Regions from separate parts of the Sodalis sp. RH22 genome, predicted to be linked through region 4. Evidence: predicted binding sites of a transcription regulator. Region 4 holds the regulator's gene; each other region holds the start of a gene.
The links. The regulator Fur, encoded in region 4, represses iron uptake genes when iron is present. The targets are predictions, from matches to a motif close to ATAATAATGAGAACNACTATCAA.
Positions count from the first base shown of each region.

Region 1 (3,172 bases), 2.1 Mb from region 4:
GAACAATGTTGCTCAGGCCATTATCGAAGCCCGTAAAGCCGGTAAATAAGCTTTAGGGTCTACAATTAATATCCCGTGCTCTCTCCAATGGGGGAGAGCATAAGAGTAAGGAATATAGCCGTGTCTAAAGAAAAGTTCCAACGTACAAAACCGCACGTTAACGTCGGCACCATCGGTCACGTCGACCATGGTAAAACCACCCTGACCGCCGCCATCACCACCGTGCTGGCCAAAGCTTACGGCGGCAGCGCCCGTGCCTTCGATCAGATCGACAACGCACCGGAAGAAAAAGCCCGTGGTATCACCATCAACACGTCCCACGTTGAATACGATACCCCGGCCCGCCACTACGCGCACGTAGACTGCCCGGGACACGCCGACTATGTGAAAAACATGATCACCGGCGCCGCCCAGATGGATGGCGCAATCCTGGTGGTTGCCGCAACCGACGGCCCGATGCCGCAGACCCGCGAACACATCCTGCTGGCTCGCCAGGTAGGCGTTCCTTACATCATCGTCTTCATGAACAAATGCGACATGGTCGATGACGAAGAACTGCTGGAACTGGTTGAAATGGAAGTGCGCGAACTGCTGTCCCAGTACGACTTCCCAGGCGACGACACCCCGGTAATCCGTGGTTCCGCGCTGAAAGCACTGGAAGGCGACGAAGCCTGGACCTCTAAAATCATCGAACTGGCCGAAGCCCTGGATACCTACATCCCGGAACCGGTACGTGCGATTGACAAGCCGTTCCTGCTGCCTATCGAAGACGTATTCTCCATCTCCGGCCGCGGCACCGTGGTAACCGGTCGTGTGGAACGCGGCATCGTTAAAGTGGGCGAAGAAGTTGAAATCGTCGGCATCAAAGCCACCATCAAGACCACTTGTACCGGCGTTGAAATGTTCCGTAAACTGCTGGACGAAGGCCGTGCCGGTGAAAACGTCGGCGTCCTGCTGCGCGGCACCAAGCGTGACGACGTGGAACGCGGCCAGGTACTGGCTAAACCGGGTTCAATCCACCCGCATACCCAGTTCGAATCCGAAGTCTACATCCTGTCCAAGGATGAAGGCGGCCGTCATACGCCGTTCTTCAAAGGCTACCGTCCTCAGTTCTACTTCCGTACCACTGACGTGACCGGTACCATCGAACTGCCGGAAGGCGTGGAAATGGTTATGCCTGGCGACAACATCAAAATGGTTGTTAACCTGATTGCCCCGATCGCCATGGACGACGGCCTGCGTTTCGCTATTCGCGAAGGCGGCCGTACCGTTGGCGCCGGCGTGGTTGCCAAGGTTATCGCGTAAGACATTTCCGTTTTATGCAAAAAAGGGCGCCTTGGCGCCCTTTTTTTATTTGCTGCAAAAAGAAGCGGTTATTTACCGGCGACGGATATTTACAAAACAAAAATAGTTCTGCTATTGAAATGACACTCGTTCTCATTTAAATTATGCCTAATTTGATTTTAATGAGTATGAAAAATGTACGTTTGTTTGTGTAATGCGGTAAGCGATACTGCCATACGCAAGGCGGTAAGAAACTACCAACCGAAGACGTTTCAAGAACTTAAAAGTGTCGTGCCGGTGGCGAATAAATGCGGTAAATGCGCATGCAAGGCCCGGTTGGTTATGGAAGACGAATTACAGCAGTTAGTGCCGTTTGAAAAAATTGCATAATTAGTAGGGTTATTACCTTGATTTACTCTGACGCGGTTATATTCTGTACATTACCGCAACGGAGGAGTGAATTATGAAAGGCGATGACCAAATTATCACCCATCTCAATACCCTGCTTGGCAACGAGCTGGTAGCCATCAATCAGTACTTCCTGCACGCCCGTATGTTTAAGAACTGGGGGCTGATGCGTCTGAACGACATTGAATACCACGAATCCATCGATGAAATGAAGCACGCCGATCGTTATATCGAGCGTATTCTTTTCCTGGAGGGACTGCCTAACCTGCAGGATCTGGGCACGCTTAACATCGGGCAAAATGTCGAGGAAATGCTGCGTTCGGATTTGAACCTGGAACTGCAGGGCGCGCAGGATCTGCGCGAAGGCATCTCTTATGCCGACAGCGTCCGGGATTATGTCACCCGCGATCTGCTGATCGAGATATTGGCGGACGAAGAGCACCATATCGATTTCCTGGAAACCGAACTGGATTTAATCAAACTGGTCGGCCTGCAGAACTATCTCCAGTCCCAGTTAAAAGATGCGGCGCAATAGGCGTCAGGCTGTTCCCCGCTAAATAATGATAAAGCAACGCCTGCGCATGATGCGACGGTTATGACCGATACGCATCGGCTCCTGGCTGCCGCGTTTCCGGCGTAACCTGGCCGCATTGTCATGTGCGGCCGGGCAGTGGCGCTAAGGGCCGATGTATATCCACCAGCCTGCCAGCGCCAGGCAGGGACCAAAGGGAATGTCTTTATCCGCCGTCCGGCGCCGCAGCCACCACGCTATCCCGGTCAGCGCCGCGCTCGCGCATAACAGCGGCAACGCTTGCCATCCCAGCCAGGCCCCCAGCCCGCTCAGCAGCTTGATATCGCCGCCGCCCAGCCCCGCGTAGCCTCTCACCCGGTAAAACACCCCGTTCAGCAGCCACAGGCCGCCGCCGCCGCACAGCGCGCCCAGCAGGCCGACATAGAGCGATTGCGGCTCGCCAAGCGGGCTTAGCAGTCCGCACAGCAGGAAGGGCAGGGTAAGCCGGTCGGGCAGCAGCAGGGTATGATAGTCAATCCAGCTCAGCGTTAATAAAAACCAGCTGAACACCAGGCCGCTCACCAGGCGTTCCGCCGGCAGGGCGGCGAACGCCGCCAGGAACGCCAGCGCGCAGCTTGCCTCGCAGCGCCGTTTCCACATCTGGCGGGACAGCATTGTCCACGCGGCGCGGCGGGCCCCAGGCGCCGCGGAAGCCCGCTGGCCGGAGATCGCCGTAAGCCGGCCATACGCCAACCGTCCCCCGCCGGCGCAACCGCCGCCCGGCAGTGGCCCGCGCCGCGCCGCCGTGGCGCCTGGCAGCGCGCGGGCCCATCCGAGAATGCGCCGGGCGAGATGGCCCATGATGACGCCATACAAGAGCAGGCAGAAAACCGACAATACCGTTATCACGCGCACCTTCCTTCCCTTATCCCGGCATCCCAGCTGGCATAAGCCTGCCTGAAATCGGCG
Region 1 covers NZ_CP178731.1:4,453,657-4,456,828, forward strand. Annotated here, with positions in the region: gene fusA (elongation factor G) at 1-49, shown strand, start outside; gene tuf (elongation factor Tu) at 121-1,305, shown strand; gene bfd (bacterioferritin-associated ferredoxin) at 1,480-1,674, shown strand; gene bfr (bacterioferritin) at 1,748-2,227, shown strand; gene ACL2XN_RS20125 (prepilin peptidase) at 2,369-3,112, opposite strand.
Region 1: the regulator Fur is predicted to act here: its motif matches at 1,425-1,447, upstream of bfd (bacterioferritin-associated ferredoxin).

Region 2 (3,172 bases), 2.6 Mb from region 4:
ATGCGCCCCGTCCACCAGACATGATGTGTCGGGTACGGGGCTATAGCTCAGCTGGGAGAGCGCTTGCATGGCATGCAAGAGGTCAGCGGTTCGATCCCGCTTAGCTCCACCAATCACCTCGATTGGCCTGATATGATGATGTGTTACGACGGTGTTCGTGTTACCCAGGAAGTACGTTGGGGCTATAGCTCAGCTGGGAGAGCGCTTGCATGGCATGCAAGAGGTCAGCGGTTCGATCCCGCTTAGCTCCACCACATTAAAAAAACCGGCTTCTGGCCGGTTTTTTGTTTTTATATCTTGTGCGTGCATGCCTGGCGCCGCCTCGATTTATCGCGTCAATCCTATAAAAAAGGCCGGGTTTCCCCGGCCCCAACCGCACCGTCGTTATGACGGCAAGATGGACGGCGGTTTAAATTACCAAACCGGTGATGGCGGCGGACAGCAGGCTGACCAGCGTCGAGCCGTACACCAGCTTCAGGCCGAAGCGGGATACCACGTTGCCCTGGTGTTCGTTCAGGCCTTTAATCGCGCCGGCCACGATGCCGATGGATGAAAAGTTGGCAAACGACACCAGGAATACCGACAGGATGCCGACGGAATGCGCGGACAGTTGGCCGGCAACCTTTTGCAAATCCATCATGGCGACAAACTCATTGGAGACCAGCTTGGTGGCCATGATGCTGCCGACCCGCAGCGCCTCGTCGCCCTGGATGCCGATGACCCGGGCAAAGGGATAAAATATATACCCCAGTATGCCCTGGAAGCTGATGCCGAACACCAGGCTGAACAAGGCGTTTATGGCGGCGATAATGGCAATGAAGCCAATCAGCATGGCCGCGACGATAATGGCCACCCGGAAGCCCGCCAGGATATATTCACCCAGCATTTCGAAAAAGCTCTGTCCTTCATGCAGATTACTCATCTGCAGCTCTTCTTCCTTGCCGACCTGGTAGGGATTGATCAATGACAGCACAATAAAGGTGCTGAACATATTCAATACCAGAGCGGCCACCACATAGCGCGGTTCCAGCATGGTCATATAGGCGCCGACGATGGACATCGATACCGTCGACATCGCCGTGGCCGCCATGGTGTACATCCGGCGTTCGGACATCTTGCCCAGGATATCCTTATAGGCGATGAAGTTTTCCGATTGCCCCAGGATCAGCGAACTGACGGCGTTAAACGACTCCAGCTTGCCCATACCGTTAATTTTCGACAGCAGGGTACCGATGATGCGGATAATAAAAGGGAGCACCCGGATATGCTGTAAAATACCTATCAGGGCCGAGATAAATACAATCGGACATAACACATTCAGGAAAAAGAATGCCAGGCCCTGTTTATTCATATTACCGAAAACAAATCCTGTCCCTTCGGCGGCAAATCCTAGCAACTTATCAAACAGCGCCGAGAATCCCTGCACAAAACCCAATCCAATCTGCGAGTTGAGGAAAAAATAAGCAAGCAGGACTTCAATGACTAATAGTTGAACAATAAAGCGCAGCCTGATTTTTTTACGATCGTGGCTGACCAATAACGCCAGGATTGCCACTACGGCAAGAGCGAGGACAAAATGAAAAATCCGGGACATAGTTGCTCCAGTTATGAGGCAGGCAATAATTTGCCGCTCATTCTATGTAACGGTCGAACTAAAAACGAGTTATAAGTTGCAAATATATAAAAATCCTCTAGCAGAAGATGAGGATAGCGAGGCGGTCACAGATAAGTCGCGAAAAAAGTTAAATTTATATCCAATTATGTTAATAGTGTGCTAATGTAATTTAGTAACCCATTGGCGCTTCTAAGCCGGTCCAATTAGGGATGAAACTGTCATTAGGCTGGGTTTTGCCCCCTTTATGCTCATCATCATCGTCATCTATCGCAGAGATAACCCGAAACGTCCTAAATGCGCTTGATAATTATTATCGTTTGGATAGGATGAAGCTAATTCGATGGATCATAAGGGTCACTGATATGCTGAATAGCCGAACTGCGGACGGTGTCAATCGCGCATCACGCAAGGTAAAGCTCTCATTGCTTGGCCCGGCGTTTATCGCGGCGATTGGCTATATCGACCCCGGTAATTTCGCCACCAATATCCAGGCGGGCGCCAGCTTCGGGTACCGATTGCTCTGGGTGGTGGTGTGGGCCAACTTTATGGCCATGCTCATCCAGCTGTTGTCGGCAAAGCTGGGTATCGCCACCGGCAAGAACCTGGCGGAGCATATCCGCGATCGCTTCCCGCGCCCGGCGGTGTGGGCCTACTGGATACAAGCTGAAATCATTGCCATGGCCACCGATTTGGCGGAATTCGTCGGCGCGGCCATCGGTTTTAAAATGCTGCTGGGCTGCTCGCTGCTGCAAGGCGCAATCATTACCGGCATCGCCACATTCTTGATCCTCATGTTGCAACAGCGGGGTCAAAAACCACTGGAATTGGTCATTGGCGGGCTGCTGCTGTTTGTCGCCGCCGCCTATATCGCGGAGCTGTTTTTTTCGCAACCGAATATGGCGGAACTGGGTAAAGGCATGCTGCTGCCCAGCCTGCCGAACGGCGACGCGGTTTTCCTGGCCGCCGGGGTGCTGGGCGCCACCATTATGCCGCATGTGATTTACCTGCATTCTTCCTTGACGCAAAACGGACTGCACGGCAACCGCGCCCAACGCTACTCCTCGACTAAACTGGATGTGGCCATCGCCATGACCACCGCCGGTTTTGTCAATCTGGCCATGATGGCCACCGCGGCGGCGGCATTTCACTTCAGCGGGCATACCGGCATCGCCGATCTGGATGAGGCCTACCTGACCTTGGCGCCGCTGCTGAACCATACGGCGGCGACGGTATTCGGTTTAAGCCTGGTGGCGGCGGGCCTGTCCTCCACCGTGGTGGGCACCATGGCCGGGCAGGTGGTGATGCAGGGATTTGTGCGTTTTCGCATACCGCTGCTGGTAAGGCGGGTGGTCACGATGCTGCCGTCCTTTGTGGTTATCATGATGGGGCTGGACCCGACCCGTATCCTGGTATTAAGCCAGGTCCTGCTCAGCTTCGGCATTGCGCTGGCGCTGGTGCCGCTGCTGACCTTTACCGGCAACCGCGTCCTGATGGGCGACATGGTGAACTCGCGCCTGATCCAGACGTTGGGGTGGGTTATCGTGGCGGTGGTGGTAA
Region 2 covers NZ_CP178731.1:5,536,671-5,539,842, forward strand. Annotated here, with positions in the region: tRNA gene ACL2XN_RS25250 (tRNA-Ala) at 37-112, shown strand; tRNA gene ACL2XN_RS25255 (tRNA-Ala) at 179-254, shown strand; gene ACL2XN_RS25260 (NupC/NupG family nucleoside CNT transporter) at 410-1,594, opposite strand; gene ACL2XN_RS25265 (Nramp family divalent metal transporter) at 1,978-3,172, shown strand, end outside.
Region 2: the regulator Fur is predicted to act here: its motif matches at 1,916-1,938, upstream of ACL2XN_RS25265 (Nramp family divalent metal transporter).

Region 3 (3,172 bases), 2.0 Mb from region 4:
ATCGTTACGGAAATAAGTGATGCCGGCGTCATAGCCGTTGGCAGTAAATTCCAGGCCGATCTCTTTGTTGATACTGATTTCCGGGTTTAAGTCATCGTTGCCGAGCAGGTAGCAGGCGCCGGTGGCGACCCCCGCCGGGCAGCCGTTGCCATTGGTGCGCAATAAATACCCTTCGCTTGATTGATACAGATTAGGCGCCTTAAACACCCGGGCGATGCCCGCCTTGAGCTTGAAAAAATCGCCGAGCTCCTGGGACATATTCAGGCTGGGGCTCCAATTGGCGCCGAACTTGCTGTGATAATCGAAACGCAGTCCGGGGATAAGGTCGGTGCCTGGCAGGGCTTCGATATTATCTTCAAAATAGAGCGCGCTTAATTCCGCGCTATTTTTACTGCTGCGCAGCGCGGGATTGCCCGATACACCGCCGATGTTCGCATTGGTCTGGCTGGTGGCATGCATCGATGCCGGGTCGTTCAGCTCTTCGCGGTTCCATTCGGCGCCAAGGGTAGCGGTTTGATCCACCAATAACTTCAGCGGGATATTCAGCTCCGTATTGGCTTTGTAGTTCTCCAGCCGGCTGGTGGAGAAGGTGTCGCTATTGATCATGCCTTCTACGCGTCCCGTCGACCCCTCCATCAGGCGCGTATTATTGGTTTTTTCATAATAGAAGCCGGTGCGGGACTGGCCCCAGTCCCAGACGCCGTTATGGGTCACGCCATAATTCTGGCGGTACATGCGGTTGGTTTCCTCGCCATACAGCGTCGGCACCAGGCTGCTGACGTTACCATTGCTGTACTGGGTATCGCCGGTGTAGATATTGCCCTGGCGGCTGTAGCCGTATTCGAAGTCCATGCTTTGCCGGGGATCGATTTTCCATGATAGCAGCGTGTTGATGTCCTTGTTGCGCACCCCTTCGCGGCCGGCGGCATAGGAGCCATTTTGCTGGGTATTGATATCGGGGCTGTCGGCGTCGGTTTTATTGATATTGCCGTACAATCGCATGGTCAGCACATCGTCGATCAGCGGACCGCTCAGGCTGAAATTGGCCCGTTTGGTGGCGCCTTCCTTATCATCCTCCGGCTGGTTGGTATACAGGGATAACGACCCGTGCCAATCGTTGGTCGGCCGCTTGGTGATAATATTCACCACGCCGCCCGCAGCGCCGGAACCGTAGCGCGCGGCCGCAGGCCCTCTCAACACTTCGATCCGCTCGACCATCTCCACCGGCACCCAGTTAGTATCGCCGCGGGTATCGCGCTCCCCGCGCCAGCTGTAGCGCACCGCATTACGCGACGTGACCGGTTTGCCGTCTATCAGGATCAGCGTATTTTCCGGCCCCATGCCGCGGATATCGATTTGGCGGTTGTTGCCGCGGCTGCCCGAGGCGCTGTTGCCGGTCAAGTTGACGCCGGGCATTTTGCGGATGATATCCGACAGGTCATTTACCGGCGGTTCTTTTTTAATGTCGTCCGCGGTAATAATGGATACGCCGGGCTGCTGTTTCAGCTCCTCTTCGGCCGTGGCCTTGACGACCATCACGTCCTCGCTGTCGGTTTCCCCCGTCGTTTCGGCGCCGGCGCCGCTGCTGAAAATGGCGGTGAATAAAATGGCGAGCGGTCCCATAGTGAAATTTTTAGTTACACACATTTATTATGATCCTATTGCAATTTATATTTTCCCAAGAGAATACGAATAGTAATAAGAATCGTTATCATTGTATATGAATGCGGGAATTCTTCACATTTTCTCCTTAATGTGAAGAACGGTGGTTTTCTGAGCATACCAGTGCGTGAGCCAGGCGCGCTTTCTGCGACGTCTTGAATGGGGAATGCAAAGCCGGTTGTTGGAGAATATCAGCAGTAATCGGGTAAGCGCCCAGAGCCTGCCACCGCCGTTGGGCAACCCGCTTGCGCCGTGCCCCCGGCACGTCCAGTTCCGGGGCGGGCGGCATATCGGAAAGGGTCAGGCAGGACGCCGTCGCGCCCTGCCGGGTATTACTGCAGCGCGATACGCATCACGTCATCCGGGCTGGTGGCTTCCTGCTGGCGGCTGGAGGCCTGCTTTACGCTGACATACAGCGTTTGGCCGTCGGGCGACAGGGCCAGGCTATTCGGGTGCACCGGGGTAGCGATGGTGCGCAGCACGTTATAGGTCTTGGCGTCGATCACGCTCACCTGCCCCGCCTGGCGGTGGGTCACATAGACTTCGTTGCGCGTCGGGTTAAACAGCACCGCCAGCGATGCCGGCACGCCGATTTTCGCCAGGATATTACCGTTGCGGGTATCCGCCACCAGCACCTGCGGCTGTTTGGAATCGGTGATAAACGCGCGGTGCGTCGCCGGGTCCAGGCTGAGGTTGAGGAAAAAGTGTTCCGTCGCGGTTTCATCGAGCTTTTTGCGCAGCACCACGTTGTTGGTGACGGTGTCGATGGACAGCAGTTCGTTGTCGGCATTGGTCACGTACAGGCGTTTTGCCGCCGCGTCCAGCGCCAGCCCGGTGCCCATTTTGCCGATATCGTCCAGGGTGGCGCGCAGGGTCAGGGTAGCACCGTCCACCACCCATATCACGCTGGACTCACCCAGTCCGGCGATATAAAGGGTATTGGTCTCCTGGTCCACCACCAGCTCACGCGGCGCCAGCGGTTTGACGGTGTCAGAACGCTGGCGCCCATCCAGCACCAGCCGGCCTGTTACCGCGCCGGTTTTGGCGTCGATGGCGGTGACGGCGCCGTCGACGGTGTTGCCGAAGTATAGGGTATCGGTCTTGGTATTGATGGCGGCGCCGAAGGGTTTGATATCGTTGTGGATAATCTGGGTGATATCAAGCGTGGCGGGGTCGAGGCGATATACCACCCCGCCTTTGTCCAGCTTGCGGCTTTGCGAGGTGGCCAGGTAAAGCGCGTCGCCTTGCGTGCTGTACGCCATCTCGTAAGCGCCTTTGCCGACGGGTTTGCGCAGCGGCTCCTGTGCCGCCCAGGCCTCCTGGGCCAGGGTAAACAACAGCGCGCCAGCCAGCAGCAGCGCATACGCCGCGCGTGGCCCCGGCCGTCCGCCGGTGGTCGTTATCACGTCCATACTATCTCCATTTCAATGAATTGAGGTTGCCGCCGGGCCAGCGCCAGGCAGCTAAAAGGGGTTTCACATTGCATCAATAAGCAGCAAGAGCCGGGACG
Region 3 covers NZ_CP178731.1:287,798-290,969, reverse strand. Annotated here, with positions in the region: gene ACL2XN_RS01240 (TonB-dependent siderophore receptor) at 1-1,647, opposite strand, end outside; gene ACL2XN_RS01235 (YncE family protein) at 1,995-3,074, opposite strand.
Region 3: the regulator Fur is predicted to act here: its motif matches at 1,693-1,715, upstream of ACL2XN_RS01240 (TonB-dependent siderophore receptor).

Region 4 (3,172 bases):
CTTGGCAATCGACACCACCCGTTTCAGATCGCTGGTGCGGCCCGAATGGGATACCACTAACGCCACATCGCCCGGTTGCAACAGGGAGGCCGACATCATCATCAAATGCGCGTCCAGGTAGGCATTGCAACGCAAGCCGATTTTCAGGAATTTATGCTGCACGTCCGCGCAAATGGAATTAGAGCCGCCGACGCCGTACAGCTCGCGCTGATGGCCGGCAAAAAAGCATTGGGCCGCCTGCTGGATGACGTTGGCGTCGACTATCGCCTGGCCTTCGACAATGGTGCGTACGGTCAGGTTAAACACTTTGTTGACCACATCCTCCGGGCTGTCGGTGGGCGAGAGTTCGGCGGTGATATCATGGTCGGCATGATCGAAGTACTCGACGATGGCGCTGCGCAGCTGGCGAAAGCCGCTGAAACCGAGAATTTTCGACACCTTGACAATCATGGCTTCCGACAGGCCCAGACTCAGGGCCACCTCTTTGATCCCCGAGACGTCGGTGAGGTTGCCGGGAGATAAAAACCACTCCACTATCCGGCTTTCGTTTTCAGTCATGCCTTCTTGTTTAATACGAATATAAGGAGCAATGCCTATGCCGCGCGGCATATCGTTTTGCAGTTCCGCATCATTCATCTGGACTATCTCTGGTGATTAACATTGCCTGTCACTATATCACCATGGCGAAAGTTTAAAATCTGCTGCGAACTTCACGTTTTTTATTAATTTATAAATTAACTTTTTGTGTAAAAATCGAGTCATCGATCCGGGTTAATTTCAGGAAGGTATTTTTGGCTATATTAATTCAATAAAATCATATAATTAAAATGTATCTTTTGTTGTCGCTTACTGCTGACAGCGAAAAATAGCTTTATCATCAGATTCACAGAATAATTTACCCGGTGAAAAAATCGCAATAAAAACGCTGTCGTTTCAATGGATTACGCAAATTAGCCCAAAATAGCGTCCCAGGGCCTCTATTTATTCTTTATTTATTTTTATTTTCTGTGAAGTTTTCTGGAGTTTGCCGGCGGTGAGCACGGCGGTGATTGGCGGATACGACGCTTGTCGACGCGCTTCGGGAAGGAAACGTTACCAGGGAAGGGGACGGGCGGCGTTTAGCCTCATTGAAAAAAAATCGTTGCAGGGTGAGAAAGCGGCGCGATAACAGCCGCTTTGGAGAAACGGACCGCGCCGCGGTTATTCTTTTACGCCGTTGAGCATATCGGCGTGATCGTGCAGCGTTTCGTCTTCGCGGCAGTTGCCGATTTCACAATGCCCATACAGATATAAGCTATGGTTGGTCAGCTTGATATTGTGCCTTTTGGCAATATCACGCTGGCGCGCTTCGATGAACTCGTCGCGAAATTCGATAACCTTGCCGCAGTCCAGACAGATCAGGTGGTCATGATGATACTGTTGCGTCAGTTCAAAAACGGATTTGCCGCCTTCAAAATTGTGGCGGGTTACGATACCGGCGTCGTCAAATTGGTTTAGCACGCGATATACCGTGGCCAGGCCGATTTCCTCACCCATATCGATCAGTTTTTTGTACAGATCTTCCGCACTGACGTGATGGCATTCCGGATCTTGCAACACTTCCAGAATCTTCAGTCTGGGAAGGGTGACTTTCAGGCCGGCCTTCTTCAATGCAATATTATTGTCAGTCATGCGGGTTTAGTCCTGTTACTTTGATAATCTGATTGTAGGCTAACTTAGCCTATAACATCGGTCGGCCCGAAAAATGTGACGCCGTCTCATTATAAGACTGCCTGTCCAAAATGAAAACCGCGCCTTGTTAACAACTATAGCCCGTTTCAGGGGGCGAATTCTGCAACATTTTGCTAAAAAGGGTGGAACCGCTGCGCTATTGTACCGCGTTGTGGATAAAAGTTAAAAACTTGTATCTATTAATTTGAAAGGATTTAGTTATCAGTGAGGTTGGCGGCGCCGTCCCGACGCCATGACGGCAACCGATTCCCTTGCCGGGCGCCGCGGCGGCGGCACCCTCCCGCACGGCTTGACTTTAGCTGAGCTGCAATTCAGCGCTGATTTGCTTCACCCAGCCGTCCACGCGTTCATTGGTCAGCTCGGGCTGGCGGTCTTCGTCAATGGCCAGGCCGATGAAGTGATTGTCGTCCGCCAGTCCTTTCGACGCTTCGAAATGGTAGCCGGCGGTGGGCCAGTGACCGACGATGGTCGCGCCGTTGGGCTCGATAATGTCGCGAATGGTGCCCATGGCGTCACAGAAATATTCGGCGTAATCCTCCTGATCGCCACAGCCGAACAGCGCCACTTTTTTGCCGGAGAAATCTATTTCTTCCAGGGTGGGGAAAAAATCATCCCAGTCACATTGCGCTTCGCCGTAATACCAGGTCGGGATGCCGAGCAGCAGGGTGTCGAACCGCGCCAGGTCTTCTTTACTGCTTTTGGCAATGTCATGAACTTCGGCAACATCCGCACCCAGTTGCTTCTGAATCATTTTGGCAATATTTTCGGTATTGCCGGTGTCACTGCCAAAAAAAATGCCTACAGTTGCCATGAATTTGAAAACCTCTTAAATATTATGGATATGTTCCGTAACAGAATCAGCGATGCTCTGCGGCAATCATAGCAGACCCTAATGCGGGGAGAAACTCGCCGGCCGGGTTTTGTCGCAAATTTGCCCCGTTCGCGGCCTTGGGCCCTGGACGGGATGGCGCTTTACCGGGCCGGCAAGTTTACTCCGGATGCGGATCCGCGCCTTGTTGCCGTTCAAGCTCGGCCAGTAAAATCAATTCGATCAGCTCGCTGCGCGACAGGTTTTGCCGGTAGGCCAGCTCATTTAACGCATCCACCGCCTCGGCGTTGATTTTCAGCTCCACCCGGCGCAGGCCGCGCTTTTTATCCCGGCGCAGCTGGTTACGCTTGTTGATGCGCAACTGCTCATCGCGGGACAGGGGGTTCGTCTTCGGTCTTCCCGGGCGCCGCTCATCGATAAATAAATCCAGGGTGGTGCGGTCCGTTTGTTCTTTTGCCATAGGTCATGAAGGGATTGTGCATCAAGAAGCAGGCGGGCAAACCCCGGCCGGCGGCGTGGCTGGCTACGCCGTCGGACGCGCATCGCCCGTAACGTTATGTTTTATGTACGCCGGGGCTGCCATAAAACACAGCGGGCCATGTTACCCCAGCC
Region 4 covers NZ_CP178731.1:2,309,810-2,312,981, reverse strand. Annotated here, with positions in the region: gene alsR (transcriptional repressor AlsR) at 1-636, opposite strand, end outside; gene fur (ferric iron uptake transcriptional regulator) at 1,201-1,671, opposite strand; gene fldA (flavodoxin FldA) at 2,027-2,542, opposite strand; gene ybfE (LexA regulated protein) at 2,721-3,020, opposite strand.